4 regions of the Pseudomonas sp. Ost2 genome follow, and region 3 is predicted to be linked to each of the others. Evidence: predicted binding sites of a transcription regulator. Region 3 holds the regulator's gene; each other region holds the start of a gene.
What was found. The regulator FliA, encoded in region 3, starts transcription of late flagellar genes. The targets are predictions, from matches to a motif close to CTAAAGTTTNNNNNNNNNNNGCCGNTAA.

Region 1 (3,686 bases), 2.9 Mb from region 3:
CCCGACTGCAGGCGATCGATCATCCCCTGGATTTCCTGGGTGCTCTGCTGGGTCCGGCTGGCGAGCGCGCGGACCTCGTCGGCGACCACCGCGAAACCACGCCCGGCTTCACCGGCCCGGGCCGCCTCGATGGCCGCGTTGAGCGCCAGCAGGTTGGTCTGCTCGGCAATCGAACGGATCACCCCCAGCACGCTGACAATCGACGTCACGTCCTGCTGCAGGCTGTCCAGGGACGTACCACTGCTACGGATATCATTCACCAGCGCGTGGATCTGCTGGATGCTGCCATCCACCACGCGCTTGGCGGTCTGGCCTTCGGCATCGGTCTGCTGGGCCGCGACCGCCGCGCCCTGGGCACTGCGCGCGACTTCCTGGGCGGCTGACGACATCTGGTTGATCGCCGTGGCGACCTGATCGGTTTCGTGGCGCTGGCGCTCCATCGCCTGTTCCGAGCGGTTGGCCTGCTCGGAGACCTGGCCGACCAGTCCGGTCAACTGGCCGGTCATCTCGGTGATCTGCCGGACCAGGCTGTGGATCTTGTCGACAAAGCGGTTGAACGAGCCGGCCAGTTGCCCCAGTTCGTCCTGGCTGGTGATCGCCAGGCGGTGCGTGAGGTCACCCTCGCCGGCGGCGATATCGTCGAGGTTGGCTTTCATCAGGATCAGCGGCCGCAGAATGGTATTGGCGACGATCATCCCGACCACGGCAATCACCAGCAGTACCAGCACGGCAATCCCGACAATGCTCAGCACCACGCCTTCCATGCGCTCGTTGACCTTGCCCTGGACCACCGCGACCTGGGCTTCGATGCCATCGAGGTTGACCGAGGAGCCGATGGCCATGTCCCACTTGGCCAGGTATTCGGTGTATCCGAGCTTGGGCACCAGCACCGTTTCGTTGCCCGGCAGCGGCGAGCTGTATTGCAGGTAGTGGGTTCCGTCCTTGGCGACCTGCACCAGGTCACGATTCACATAGACGCCGTTGGGGTCGCGGGCATCCTTGAAGCTCTTGCCAAGGCCTTCCGGACTGTTGCTCTTGAACAGCCGGACGATCTGCGAATCGTAGCCGAAGAAGTAACCGTCCTTGCCGTACTTGATGCTCGACAACAGTTTGATCACCTGGTCACGGGACGCCTGGTCCCCCGGCGCGGCGGCATCGTAGAGCGGCTTGATCGCCGTCATGGCCACCGCCACGTAGCTCTGCAAGGTGGCCTTGGCCTCGGAGATCAGTCGCTCGCGGGTTTCCTCGACTTCGTTGCGGGCCTGGTTCCGCAGGATCAGCACCGTGGTCAGGCTGATCACGACCGCGAACAGCAGGACCGGCAATACCGCGAGGGACAGGACTTTGGCCTTCAGGCTCAGGCGCATGGTGGTGTTCTCTTATTGTCGGCAGGTAAGGGGTTAACGGCCCCGCCGGCGGAAAGTTGAGGACCATCGACGCCCGTGGAAACCGCACAAACCGTGGGGGCGATGGCTGCGGCCGGCATGAAATCGACCGTCAACGACGTATTGTCGATTTCAATCGACAATCGTTCGATGGGATAAAACCCGCCTTTTCCTGACACAGGTCATTGTTTTTTATTTGTTCGTTCAAATAAAGAAAAAACCGATCATGCCGTTAAACTTCCAAACCTCTGCAGTTCAAGATTAAGGACGTCTTTCATGTCGCTCAGACAACTTTCCATCCAATGGAAAATCACCCTGCTCGCCGGACTCAGCCTGCTGGGGATCGTCACCCTGTTGGTCGGCCTTTCGCTCTATCGCATGGAGCACAGCTCGGAGCTGGTCAAGGCATCGAGCATGGAAATGCTCAACGAGGCTGCCCAGGCGCGCATCGAGGCCCAGGGTGAAGTCCAGGCGCTGATCATTCGTCGGCAGTTCATGGACGCCTACCAGTACGGCAACGGCTTTGCCCGCCAGGTGCTGTTCCTGCGCGAGCAGGCACAGAAGCGCTTTCTCGATGCCTTCGATCTGCGCGAAGACCTGACCCGCCAGGTCAAGGCCGCGCTCCAGGCCAACCCGGACCTGCTCGGCCTGTCCCTGGTCTTCGAAGCCAACGCACTGGACAGCAAGGACGAGCTGTTCGCCGGCCAGAAGGAACTGGGCAGCAACGACAAGGGCCGCTTTGCCCTCTACTGGTCGCAACCGACCCCGGGCCAGTTGACCTCCATGTCGCTGCCGGAAAGCGATATGAGCGACACCAGCACCGGCCCCAGCGGCGAGCCGAACAACGCCTGGTTCACCTGCCCGCGCAGCACCCTCAAGCCCTGCGTGATCGAGCCCTACTTCTACGAGATCGATGGCCACAATGTGCTGATGACCAGCATCGTGTTCCCGCTGATCGTCGAGGGCAAGGTCATCGCCTCGCTGTCCGTGGATATCAACCTCAACAGCCTGCAAGCGGTCAGCCAGCAGGCGAGCAAGAAGCTCTACGACGGCCAGACCAGCGTCAGTATCCTCAGCCCGGTGGGCCTGCTGGCCGGCTACAGCCCGGATGCCAGCAAACTCAGCCAGCGCCTCGACCAGGTCGACAGCCACAACGGTGCCGCGCTGATCCGCCAACTGGCCAGCAGCACCGAGACGCAGGTGCTGCGCAATGACGCGCAGTTGAAGATTCTCGCGCCGTTCCAGCCGATTCCCGGCGGCAAGCCGTGGGGCGTGTTGCTCGATGTGCCGGAAAAGGTCCTGGTCGGGCCGGCCGAAACCCTGAAGAGCCAGCTCGATGCGCGCAACGCCGCCGGCACCCTGATCGAGCTGGGCCTGGGCCTGCTCGGTGCCGTGATCGGACTGTTGCTGGTCTGGCTGATGGCCCGCAGCGTGACCCGACCGATTCTCGGCGTGGCGCGCATGCTCGAAGACATCGCCAGCGGCGAAGGCGACCTGACCCGCCGCCTGCATTACGACAAGAAGGACGAACTGGGCCAACTGGCTGGCTGGTTCAACCGTTTCCTCGACAAACTGCAGCCAGTGATTGCCGACGTCAAGCGGTCGGTCCAGGACGCCCGCGGTACTGCCGACCAGTCGGCGTCCATCGCGACCGAAACCAGCGCCGGCATGGAACAGCAGTACCGCCAGGTCGACCAGGTCGCCACCGCCTCCCACGAAATGAGCGCCACCGCCCAGGATGTCGCCCGTAGCGCGGCCCAGGCCGCCCAGGCCGCGCGCGATGCCGACCAGGCGACCCGCCAGGGGCTGACCGTGATCGATCGCACCACCGCGAGCATCGGTCACCTGGCCGCCGACATGAGCGACGCCATGGGCCAGGTCGAAGGGCTGGCGGCCAACAGCGAGAAGATCGGCTCCGTACTGGAGGTCATTCGGGCGATTGCCGAGCAGACCAATCTGCTGGCACTCAACGCCGCCATCGAAGCCGCCCGCGCCGGTGAGGCCGGGCGCGGTTTTGCCGTGGTCGCCGATGAAGTGCGCAACCTCGCGCGGCGCACCCAGGAGTCGGTGGAGGAAACCCGCCAGGTCATCGAAGAGTTGCAGACCGGTACCCGCGAAGTGGTGACTTCCATGGGTAACAGTCACCGCCAGGCCCAGGGCAGTGTAGAGCAGGTCAGCCAGGCCGTGACGGCGTTGCGGCAGATCGGCGACGCGGTGACGGTGATCACCGACATGAACCTGCAGATTGCCAGTGCGGCGGAAGAACAGAGCGCGGTGGCCGAGGAGATCAACAACAACGTG
Region 2 (3,686 bases), 1.8 Mb from region 3:
GGAAACGGCTTGCGAGCGATTGACCCTGTCGTTGCGGGCGGCCCATCGATTGCTGAAGGTCGCGCGGACCCTGGCGGATCTGGAGCAGCTGGAAACCATCAGCCGCGACCATCTGGCCGAGGCGCTGCAGTATCGGCCCAGTGCCAGTTGAGACCGTGGTGCCTTGCAGACCGCCTTTGCAGCGGTCCGGCATCAAGGCCTACACCCACTCAACGAAACCGATCAACCTCCTGACGCAGGTCCGCCGCCAGGCCTTCCAGTTCCTTGGCGGTCAGCGCCAGGTTGGAGACCACTTCGCGCTGTTCGCTGTTGGCCAGGGCGATGCTTTGCAGGTTGCTGCTGAGCAGGGTCGCGGTGCTGCTCTGTTCCTGGGTCGCGGTGGTGATGGCGGCGAACTGCTGGCCGGCCGAGCGGCTCTGTTCGTCGATCCGCGCCAGTGCCGAGGCAACGTTGGCATTGCGTGACAGACCTTCCTGCATCAGCGCGTTGCCCTGCTCCATGGTCTGGATGGCATGGCTGGTTTCCTGCTGGATGCTGTGGATCATCCCGGAAATCTCGTCGGTCGCCTCGCGGGTACGACCCGCCAGGCTGCGCACTTCATCCGCCACCACGGCAAAACCACGGCCCTGCTCGCCGGCACGGGCGGCTTCGATGGCAGCGTTCAACGCCAGCAGGTTGGTCTGGTCGGCAATCGAGGTGATCACTCCGACGATGCCACCGATTTCCTGGGAACGCTGGCCCAGAGTGTTGATCACCGTCGCGGTGCTGTTGAGCGCTGCGGCGATCTGCTCCAGGGAGGAGGACGCTTCGTCCATGGAGGTCCGGCCGATCCGCGTCTGCTGGGCATTTTCCTGGGCCAGGCGCTCGGTACTGCCCATGTTGTCGGCAATGTTCAGCGAGGTCGCGCTGAATTCCTCCACCGCCCCGGCCATGCTGGTGATTTCGCCGGACTGCTGTTCCATTCCCTCATAGGCCCCGCCGGACAGGCCGGACAAGGCCTTGGCGCGACTGTTGACCTCGGCGGCGGCCTTGCGGATGTGCTCGACCATGGTCGACAGCGCCTGCCCCATCTGGTTGAAGCTGGCAGCCAGTTGGCCGATTTCGTCATGGCTCGACACATTCAGCCGTACGCTCAAGTCACCGGCACCCAGGGCTTGCGCCTGGCGCACCAGGTCTCCCAGCGGTTGCAGCTTGCTGCGCAACAGCCAGACCGCCGCACCGACCGCCAGCAACATCGCCAGCACGCTGCCCAATACCAGGCGAATACCGACGCTCCAGGTCACTTCGCGAATCTCGGCCTTGGGCATGCTCGCCACCACCGTCCACGGCCCGCCTTCGAACGGCACCGCGACACTGTAGAGGTCGTCGCCCTTGTCGCTCCAGAAACGTCCCTGGCCCGGTTGCCTGGCGAGGTCGGCGATCACCGGGACCGCCTGGTCGAGGTCCTTCACCCCGGCAGGCGGCACCAGCCAGTGCTTCTGCTCGTCGAGCAACGACAGGGAACCGGTGGTGCCGATCCGGAAGCGCTTGAGGTTTTCGAACTGCGCGTTCTGCGCATCGGTGTAGTCGAAGCCGACAAACAGCACCGCGAACACCTTGCCACTGCTGTCACGCACTGGCGTGTACTGGGTCATGTAGGAGCGATCGAACAGCAGGGCGCGGCCGACATAGCCCTGGCCGGCCATCAGCCTGGCGTAGGCCGGGTGCTGGTGGTCGAGCAAGGTGCCGATGGCCCGGCTGCCGTCCTGCTTGGTCAGGGAGGTGCTGACCCGGATAAAGTCGTCGCCACTGCGCACGAACAAGGTCGCGACGCCAGCCGACATCTGCTTGAACTCGTCGACTTCGCTGAAATCGTTGTTGAGCAGGTGATCGCCCAGGTACAACCCGGGGGCCTGGGTGCCGGCGACGGCCACCGGGGCCTCGGGGCGTACGCTCAGGCCGCTGCTGAAGCGTTTTTCGAACAGCCCGCTCAGGCGCTGGGTGCTTTCGCGCAGGGTGCCGTGGAAGGTATTCAACTGGTCGGCCAGCAGCCGCGCCTCGCTGGCCAGGTGCTCTTCACGGGTGTCGAGGTTGGCGGAGTCCAGCGAGCGGAGGGCAAAGACAGTACTGCCACTGATCACCACTGCCAGGATGACAGCGAGCGCAAGACCCAGTTGCGTGGCGATTCGAGCACGGGGTTGAGACATGAACAGCTCCTGGCCGAGCGGCCGGATCATCCTGATCTCGTGGCGCTACCCGGTAATAATTCTAAAAGTTGAGTCGTGAGTGGGGCTTTCTGAACGAAGGTTCCATATGGGTAGATTCGGCGGCCAGCAGCGATACTTGAGTAAATCAGGTGGATATCGGCCAAATCCCGGACTGACGGGCTGTTTCGATTCAGCTCAGGCGTTCGACCGGGGGCAATTCCATCGCGGCGACCTCGCCTTGCAGGAAGTCGCTCAGGCGCCGCAGGCGCTCGCCGCCAGGGCGGGTTTTCGGCCATACCAGGTAGTATTTCTCGCCGCTGGCCACGGCGGTCGGCCATGGCAGGCTCAGGCGGCCCTGGGCGACATCCTCCGCCACCATCAGCAGGTCGCCCATGGACACGCCGTAGCCACGGGCCGCGGCGATCATGCCCAGTTCCAGGGTATCGAACACCTGGCCGCCCTTGAGGGAAATCCGCTCGGACAGGCCCATGCGCTCCAGCCAGCTGCGCCAGTCACGACGATCCGGCGTCGGATGCAACAGCTCGGCGCCGGCCAGCCGCTCGACATCCCAGGGCTGGTCGTTGAGCAGCGTCGGCGCGCCTACCGGGATCAGCCATTCGGAAAACAGGTAGCTGGCTTCCCAGTCCGGCGGGAAGTGCCCGTTGCCGAGCAACACCGCGCAATCGAAAGGCTCCTGGTTGAAGTCGACACTGTCGATGTCCATCCAGGCGCTGGTGAGCTGCACCTCGTTGCCTTTCTGCAAGTGCCGGAAGCGGCTGAGCCGGGCCAGCAACCAGCGCATGGTCAGGGTCGAGGGCGCCTTCATGCGCAGGATGTCATCTTCGGCGCGCAAGGTATTGCAGGCACGCTCCAGGGCACCGAAGCCTTCGCGGATCCCCGGCAACAGCAGGCGCGCGGCTTCCGTCAATTGCAGGTTGCGGCCATTGCGCTGGAACAGGCGACAGGCGAAGTGGTCTTCGAGCGTGCGGATATGCCGGCTGACCGCGCTCTGGGTGATCGACAGTTCTTCCGCCGCGCGAGTGAACGAGCTATGTCGCGCCGCGGCTTCGAAAGCACGCAAGGCGTAGAGGGGCGGCAGGCGGCGGGACATGCGGAACCTTCCGATGGCTGGATAGCGAAGAACTTACCAGAAATGCCCCTGCATGAGTTTTTATCATGCGAGCAATCGTTTTTATCCCTTTGTGCAAACCCGCGCAGGCGCCGAGAATCAATCCTTTCCCCAGCCTGCCACTTTTTGAGCCTGATGATCATGCAGCATCCAGCACGTACCGAACTCTGGGCCATCCTGCGGCTGTCGGGGCCGTTGATCGCCTCGCAGTTGGCACACATGCTGATGGTGCTGACCGACACCCTGATGATGGCCCGACTCAGCCCCGAGGCCCTGGCCGGCGGCGGCCTGGGTGCGGCGAGCTATTCATTCGTGTCGATTTTCTGCCTCGGCGTGATTGCCGCGGTCGGCACCCTGGTGGCCATTCGTCA
Region 3 (3,686 bases):
GCTGCGCAAGACCCAGTCGCGGATCGTCACCGCCCAGGCCGAACTGAGCCTGCGCAGCGAGGGCGAGAGCGATGCGACCACCAATCGCCAGTTGTTCGCCGGCCTGCCGCTGACCGCTGCCGAGCCGCTGATCGAACCGACTTTCGACGAGCCGCGTCGCCCGGCCCCGGCGCCTGTCGCGGCGGCCCCGGCGGTGGACCAGCGGGTCTTCGATTCGATGCGTTTCGAGCTCAACGGCCTGCGCGAGCTGCTGGAAGTCCAGCTCGGCTCCCTGGCCTGGAACCAGTTGCAAGGCAGCCAGCCGGCGCAGGCCAACCTCTGGCGCCGCCTGCAGCGTGTCGGCCTGTCCGGCCCGCTGTCGCGCGACCTGCTGGCACTGATCACCGGCATCGAAGAGCCGCGTCAGGCCTGGCGTATGCTGCTGGCGCACCTGGCCCGGATGATCGTCACTCCCGAGATCGAACCCTTGGAAGAGGGCGGGGTCATAGCCATGGTCGGTCCGGCCGGCATGGGCAAGACCACCACGCTGGCCAAGCTGGCGGCGCGCTACGTGCTCAAGTACGGTGCGCAGAACATCGCCCTGGTCAGCATGGACAGCTTCCGTATCGGTGCCCAGGAACAGCTCAAGACCCTGGGGCGGATCCTCAACGTACCCGTGACCCACGTCGACCCGGGCCAGTCCCTGGCGCAAGCCCTCGATCCGCTGCTGCGCAAGCGCGTCGTGCTGATCGATACCGCCGGCCTGCAGGCCAGCGACCCGGCGCTGCGCATGCAACTGGAAAGCCTGGCCGGACGCGGGATCAAGGCCAAGAATTACCTGGTCCTGGCCACGACCAGCCAGAAACAGGTGTTGACCGCCGCCTACCACAGCTACAAGCGCTGCGGGCTGGCTGGCTGCATCCTGACTAAACTGGATGAAACGGCGAGTCTCGGCGAAGTGCTGAGCCTGGCCATCAGCCACGAATTGCCGGTGGCCTATCTGACCGATGGTCCAAGGATTCCGGACGATCTGCATTTGCCGCGCCGCCACCAGCTGGTGAGCCGCGCAGTCAGTGTGCAAATGCAGGAAGAACCCAGCGAAGAGGCCATGGCCGATATGTTCGCTGACATCTACCACAGCCCGTCCAAACGAGTGGGTTGAGGTAATCATGAAGACGTTGCAATGCACCTACATCGATGGTCTGCCAGGCATTAGTTCCCTCCGGGAACGCGCAGCCAGTTATGTGGCCTTCCGTCTAAGCAAGACAAGGTAAGAAGAGAACATGGGCAGCATGCATCCCGTACAGGTGATCGCGGTGACCGGCGGCAAGGGTGGCGTCGGGAAGACTAACGTGTCAGTGAACTTGTCCCTGGCGCTGGCTGAGCTTGGCCGGCGGGTCATGCTGCTGGACGCCGACCTGGGGCTGGCGAATGTCGACGTCCTGCTGGGGCTGACCCCCAAACGCACCCTGGCCGACGTGGTCGAGGGGCGCTGTGAGTTGCGTGATGTGCTGTTGCAGGGGCCGGGCGGGATCCGTATCGTGCCGGCCGCCTCCGGCACCCAGAGCATGGTCCACCTGAGCCCGGCCCAGCATGCCGGCCTGATCCAGGCGTTCAGCGATATTGGCGACAACCTCGATGTGCTGGTGATCGACACCGCTGCGGGTATTGGTGACTCGGTAGTCAGTTTTGTCCGCGCGGCCCAGGAAGTCCTGCTGGTGGTCTGCGACGAGCCGACCTCGATCACTGACGCCTATGCCCTGATCAAGCTGCTCAACCGCGACTACGGCATGAACCGTTTCCGCGTGCTGGCCAACATGGCCCAGAGCCCCCAGGAAGGTCGCAATCTGTTCGCCAAGTTGACCAAGGTCACGGATCGCTTCCTCGATGTAGCCCTACAATACGTCGGTGCCGTTCCCTACGATGAATGCGTACGCAAGGCCGTGCAGAAGCAGCGCGCGGTCTACGAAGCGTTCCCTCGTTCGAAATGCGCCCTGGCGTTCAAGGCCATTGCCCAGAAGGTCGACACCTGGCCGTTGCCCGCCAACCCACGCGGGCACCTGGAGTTCTTCGTCGAACGTCTGGTGCATCAGACGAGTGCGGGACCAGTGCTATGACTGCCAGTGGCTATCGCATGTATTCCAAGTCGTCGCGTGACAGCCAGTATGAGTTGATCGAGCGTTATGCGCCTCTGGTCAAGCGGATCGCCTATCACTTGCTGGCGCGGCTGCCGGCCAGTGTGCAGGTCGAGGACCTGATCCAGGCGGGCATGATCGGCCTGCTGGAAGTCTCGACCAAGTATGACTCCAGCAAAGGTGCGAGTTTCGAGACCTATGCCGGTATCCGGATTCGCGGCGCGATGCTCGATGAGGTCCGCAAGGGCGACTGGGCACCCCGTTCGGTACACCGCAATACCCGTATGGTCAGTGACGCAATCAGGGCAATTGAAGCGAAAACCGGTCGTGACGCTAAAGATCACGAGGTTGCAGCCGAACTCCAATTGAGTCTCGATGATTATTACGGGATTTTGAACGATACCCTGGGCAGCCGATTGTTCAGTTTCGACGACCTGTTGCAGGACGGCGAGCATGAAGGGCTGCACGAGGATGGCGCGAGTGCTCATCTCGAGCCGTCACGCGATCTGGAGGATGAACGCTTCCAGGCGGCGCTGGCGGATGCGATTGCCAATTTGCCGGAGCGTGAGCGACTGGTCTTGGCGCTGTACTACGACGAGGAGCTGAACCTCAAGGAAATCGGTGAGGTACTGGGGGTCAGCGAATCGCGAGTCAGCCAGTTACACAGCCAGTGCGCGGCCCGCTTGCGGGGGCGTTTGGGAGAGTGGCGAGCGCGTTGACAGGCAGTGTGGGGACACTGCGAACGAGACCGATGCAGCGTTTGACGGTGTGTCGGCGGCTCGGCCGGTTGTGGTTTCCATGCAGTAGTCGAGTGTTGTGCCGAATTGATTGAACAGCGCGTTCAGGTGCTGAAACGCGTTTAAGACTGCTTGGAGGTCGAATTGAACAAGAACATGAAAATCCTCATTGTTGATGACTTCTCAACGATGCGGCGGATCATCAAGAACCTGTTGCGTGACCTCGGGTTCACCAACACGGTCGAGGCCGATGACGGTACTACCGCCATTCCGGTCCTCAACAGCGGTAGCATCGACTTTCTGGTCACCGACTGGAACATGCCCGGCATGACCGGCATCGACCTGCTGCGCCACGTGCGTGCCGATGAAAAGCTCAAGCACCTGCCGGTCCTGATGGTCACGGCCGAAGCCAAGCGCGAGCAGATCATCGAAGCCGCCCAGGCCGGCGTCAACGGCTATGTGGTCAAACCATTCACGGCCCAGGCGCTGAAAGAGAAGATCGAAAAGATCTTCGAACGCATCGGTTGATGAAGTCCGCCACGGGGGCGCTATGGAGCACAACGAATCTTCACTGGGCGATTTTGAATCGACCCTGAAAAAACATGCCCGTGAACTGGTCGACAGCCTTGAAAAAGGCCGTTTCGGCGATGCGGTGCAAATGATCCATGAGCTGAACCAGACCCGTGACCGCGGCCTGTATCTGGAAGTCGGCAAGCTGACCCGCGAGCTGCACAGTGCGATCGTCAATTTCCAGATTGACCCGACCATGCCGCAAGCCGAGGAAGTTTCGCAGATCACCGACGCCACCGAGCGCCTGTCCTATGTGGTCAGGCTG
Region 4 (3,686 bases), 2.4 Mb from region 3:
CAGCTACGCCACCGAGGAGGAGGGCGTGCAGGACGTGATCGACGGCAAGGCCGATGCCTTTATCCATGATGCGCCCTACAACCTGGTGGCGGTGAACAAGCTGGGCCAGGGCAAACTGCTCTGCCTGGAGCAGCCCTTCACCTACGAGCCCCTGGCCTTCGGCCTGAAGAAGGGCGATCACGACAGCCTGAACTGGATCAACCACTTCCTCCACCAGATCGCCGAAGACGGCACCTATGATCGGATCCATGACAAGTGGTTCAAGGAAACCGCCTGGCTGGCCGAGATCGACTGAGGTTCACACCTTGAAGCGCTCCACCAGGCGCTGCAACTGAGCCCCGAGCTGGCTCAGTTGCAGGCTGGCGGCGGCGGTCTCGTCGCAGGTGTGGGCGGTCTGCTGGGACATGTCCCGCACCTGCAGCACGCTGCGACTGATCTGTTCGGCGACGATGCTCTGCTGTTCGCCGGCGGCGGCAATCTGCTCGTTCATCCCGAGGATCTGCGACACGCTGCGGCTGATGCCCGTCAGCTTGCTGCCGCTGCGTCGGCTGGACTCGACGCTGCTGCGGCTCAGGCCGCGGCTTTTGTCCAGGCGCTGCGCCACTTGCTGGGTACCGTTCTGCAAGGCGCTGACCAGGCCTTCGATCTCCTCGGTCGAGTCCTGGGTGCGTTGCGCCAGGCTGCGGACTTCGTCGGCGACCACCGCAAACCCCCGCCCGGCCTCGCCGGCCCTGGCCGCCTCGATCGTGGCGTTGAGTGCCAGCAGGTTGGTTTGCAGCGAGACCGACTTGATCACATCCAGCACGCCGCCGATCTTCTCGCTTTCCTGCTTGAGGGTGGTCATCGCCGCGGTGCACTGCTGCATTTCCTGCTCCAGCTGGACGATCTGCCCGATGCTCTCGGCCACCGCCCGGTCGCCGTCCCTGGCCTGCTGCTCGGCCTGGTTGGCAGCCAGGGACGCGGCCTCGGCATGCTGCGCGACTTCCCGGGCGGTGGCGGTCATCTGTTTCATCGCCGTGGCGATCTGGTCGATTTCGTCACGCTGCCGGCCAATGCGGGTGCTGGTCTGCTCGGTGCTGCCGGACAACTGGCGGGCAGCCCCGGCCACGCGGGCGGTGCCCTGGCCGATACCGCCGACCAGTTCGCGCAGGCCCTGGCTCATGCGTTGCAGGGCTTGCTGCAACTGGCCCATTTCGTCGCCGCGTTCGACCCGGATATCGCGGCTCAGGTCGCCGGCGGCGATGTGCTCGGCGACCTTGAGGCTGCGCTTGAGGGGGACCAGGATCTGGGTGCTGATGACCCAGGCGGACAAGGCACCGATCAGCAGGGCCAGCGCGGCAACGGCGATCAGCACCCTGTTCGAGCGGCGGGTGTCGCGGTCGCGCTTTTCTGTCTGGCCCAGGCTCAGGGCGTCATTTCCGTCGAGCAACAGCCCTCCCAGGGTTTCCATGCGCTCATGCAGGGTGGCGGTTTGCGTCTGTGCCTCGCGAAACTGCATAAGGCTGGCCTGGTAGGTGGTGAGGGTCGCGACGAGGGCTACCGGGTCGCCGATGACCGTCGCCGGCAGGCTGCCGATACGTTGCCTGATCTGTTGCAGTATCTCGTCGAGCCGTTCGATGGCCTGGAGCGCCTGCTGTGAATAGTCTTGCGGCGAGGCGAAGGTGTAGGCCGGGGTTTCCACGCTGTCGTGGCTGTGCTCGATCTGTTGGCGCAACTGCTCAATAGCGGCGACCAGTGGCTGCCACTCGATACCTGTACCGAAGGTGCCGCTGGCCACCAGGACACTGGCCTGGGTCCTGGCCACGGTCAGGCTGGCCTGTTCCAGGTCTGCGGCCAGTTGCGAGCGCAGGCGTTCGCGGTCGTCGACCGTCCGGCCCAGCTCGTCGAGGGCATCCTGGAAGGCGGCGAGGCTGCCGCGCTGTCTTTCCAGCAGGTCCTGGTAGGCGGGGTCCTCGATGCGTTCACGCAGCGCGCCCAGGTGCTGGTTGATCTCGGCCAGCTGGCGCCTGACATTGTCCTGGCTCCGGGTGTCGTTCAGGACCCGAAAGGCAATGCGGTCGGCGCGCATGCCCTTGGTGATATGGCTGAGCCGGGCAATGATCGACAGTTGGTGCGAATGCTCGATGGTGTGTTGCAGGGCGTACCAGCCGGTGGCGGTGATGACGAGTGTCAGTTGCAGCACCAGGCCGAAACCCAGGGACAGCTTGAAGCGGACGCTGCGGTCGATTAATGCATGGGCAAACCGAGGAAACATGGTGGATCTCCTGCCAGGCGGATAAGTGGTCGAGCCCGGCGCATGAATGCGTCGGGCGATGTCCTCTCATCGGCTTTCCGGCGGGAGACCTGACCTGATCAGGCTGTAGGGGAATTCCCTTGTGTTTGAAGGAGTTGGGAGGCCTGGTCGGCCTCCCCGCCCTATGGGGCGTTACAGGCGGAAATGGCTGACCAGCACCTGCAGGTGATTGCCCAGGCGCGCCAACTCGATGCTGGAGGCGGCCGTTTCTTCACTGGCCGACGAGGTCTGCTCGGAAACGTCCCGTACATTCAGCACGCTGCGGTTGATCTCTTCCGCGGTGGCGCTCTGCTGTTCGGCGGCGGCGGCGATCTGCTGGTTCATCGCCTGGATCGCCGACACGGTGCGGGTGATGCTTTCCAGCGAGCCGCCGGCGCGACGGGTCAGTTCGACGCTGCTGTCGGTCAGGCCGCGACTGTTGTCCATGATGTTCGCCACCTGCTGGGTGCCGCTTTGCAGGCCGACGATCAGTTCCTCGATCTCTTCGGTGGACTTCTGCGTACGCAGGGCCAGGCTGCGCACTTCATCGGCGACCACGGCGAAACCGCGCCCGGCCTCACCGGCGCGGGCCGCCTCGATGGCGGCGTTGAGGGCCAGCAGGTTGGTCTGCTGGGCCACCGACTTGATCACGTCGAGCACGCTGCCGATCTTGTCGCTTTCGGCCTTGAGATGGCTCATGGCCGCGGTGGAGTTGCCGACTTCGGTCGCCAGGCGCTCGATCTGGGCGATGGCCTCGCCAACCACCCTGTCGCCTTCGCGGGCCTGCTGGTCCGCCGCGGCGGCGGCTTCCGAGGCTTCCTCGGCGTTGCGCGCGACTTCCTGCACGGTGGCGGTCATCTCGTGCATGGCCGTGGCGACCTGGTCGGTCTCGACCTTCTGGCTGTTGACCCCGGCACTGGTCTGCTCGGTGACGGCGGACAGTTGCTCGGCGGCGCTGGCGATCTGGGTGACGCCGTCGCTGATACCGCCGATCAGCTTGCGCAGGCTGACGGTCATGCTGTGCATGGCCCGCTGCAACTGGCCGAGTTCGTCGCGGCGGCTGGTTTCCAGGTCCTGGCTCAGATCGCCCGCGGCCACGCGCTCGACGACCTTGAGGGTCTGTTGCAGCGGAATCACGATCTGGCGGGTGATGGCCCAGGCGGCAATCACGCCGAACAGCAGGGCCAGGACGGTGGCGATGCCGAGCATGTTTTTCGCGTTGGCCGCGTCGCTGTCACGGCGGCCGGTCTGCAACTCGGTCAACTGGTCGCTGAGTCCCAGCAGTTTGTTGCCTTGCTCTTCCATGCGCTTGAGCGCCTGGGCGCTGGCGACCTGGGAGTCGCGGAAGGCGCCGACGGCGGCCCGGTAGGCCTTGAAGGACTCGCCCGCCTGCTGGAGGTTGGCCTGGTGCTGT

Region 1: KI243_RS10515 (methyl-accepting chemotaxis protein) is a predicted target of FliA. The motif match lies at 1,594-1,621, and genes of this name have one in related genera.
Region 2: KI243_RS31750 (methyl-accepting chemotaxis protein) is a predicted target of FliA. The motif match lies at 2,300-2,327, and genes of this name have one in related genera.
Region 4: KI243_RS01955 (methyl-accepting chemotaxis protein) is a predicted target of FliA. The motif match lies at 2,321-2,348, and genes of this name have one in related genera.

What each region holds. Positions count from the first base shown of each region.
Region 1 covers NZ_AP021904.1:2,427,172-2,430,857, reverse strand. Annotated here, with positions in the region: gene KI243_RS10520 (methyl-accepting chemotaxis protein) at 1-1,367, opposite strand, end outside; gene KI243_RS10515 (methyl-accepting chemotaxis protein) at 1,662-3,686, shown strand, end outside.
Region 2 covers NZ_AP021904.1:7,128,483-7,132,168, forward strand. Annotated here, with positions in the region: gene KI243_RS31745 (YifB family Mg chelatase-like AAA ATPase) at 1-151, shown strand, start outside; gene KI243_RS31750 (methyl-accepting chemotaxis protein) at 210-2,186, opposite strand; gene KI243_RS31755 (LysR substrate-binding domain-containing protein) at 2,377-3,297, opposite strand; gene KI243_RS31760 (NorM family multidrug efflux MATE transporter) at 3,457-3,686, shown strand, end outside.
Region 3 covers NZ_AP021904.1:5,369,409-5,373,094, reverse strand. Annotated here, with positions in the region: gene flhF (flagellar biosynthesis protein FlhF) at 1-1,141, shown strand, start outside; gene fleN (flagellar synthesis regulator FleN) at 1,263-2,096, shown strand; gene fliA (RNA polymerase sigma factor FliA) at 2,093-2,833, shown strand; gene KI243_RS23490 (chemotaxis response regulator CheY) at 3,008-3,379, shown strand; gene KI243_RS23485 (protein phosphatase CheZ) at 3,402-3,686, shown strand, end outside.
Region 4 covers NZ_AP021904.1:440,789-444,474, forward strand. Annotated here, with positions in the region: gene KI243_RS01950 (transporter substrate-binding domain-containing protein) at 1-295, shown strand, start outside; gene KI243_RS01955 (methyl-accepting chemotaxis protein) at 299-2,254, opposite strand; gene KI243_RS01960 (methyl-accepting chemotaxis protein) at 2,426-3,686, opposite strand, start outside.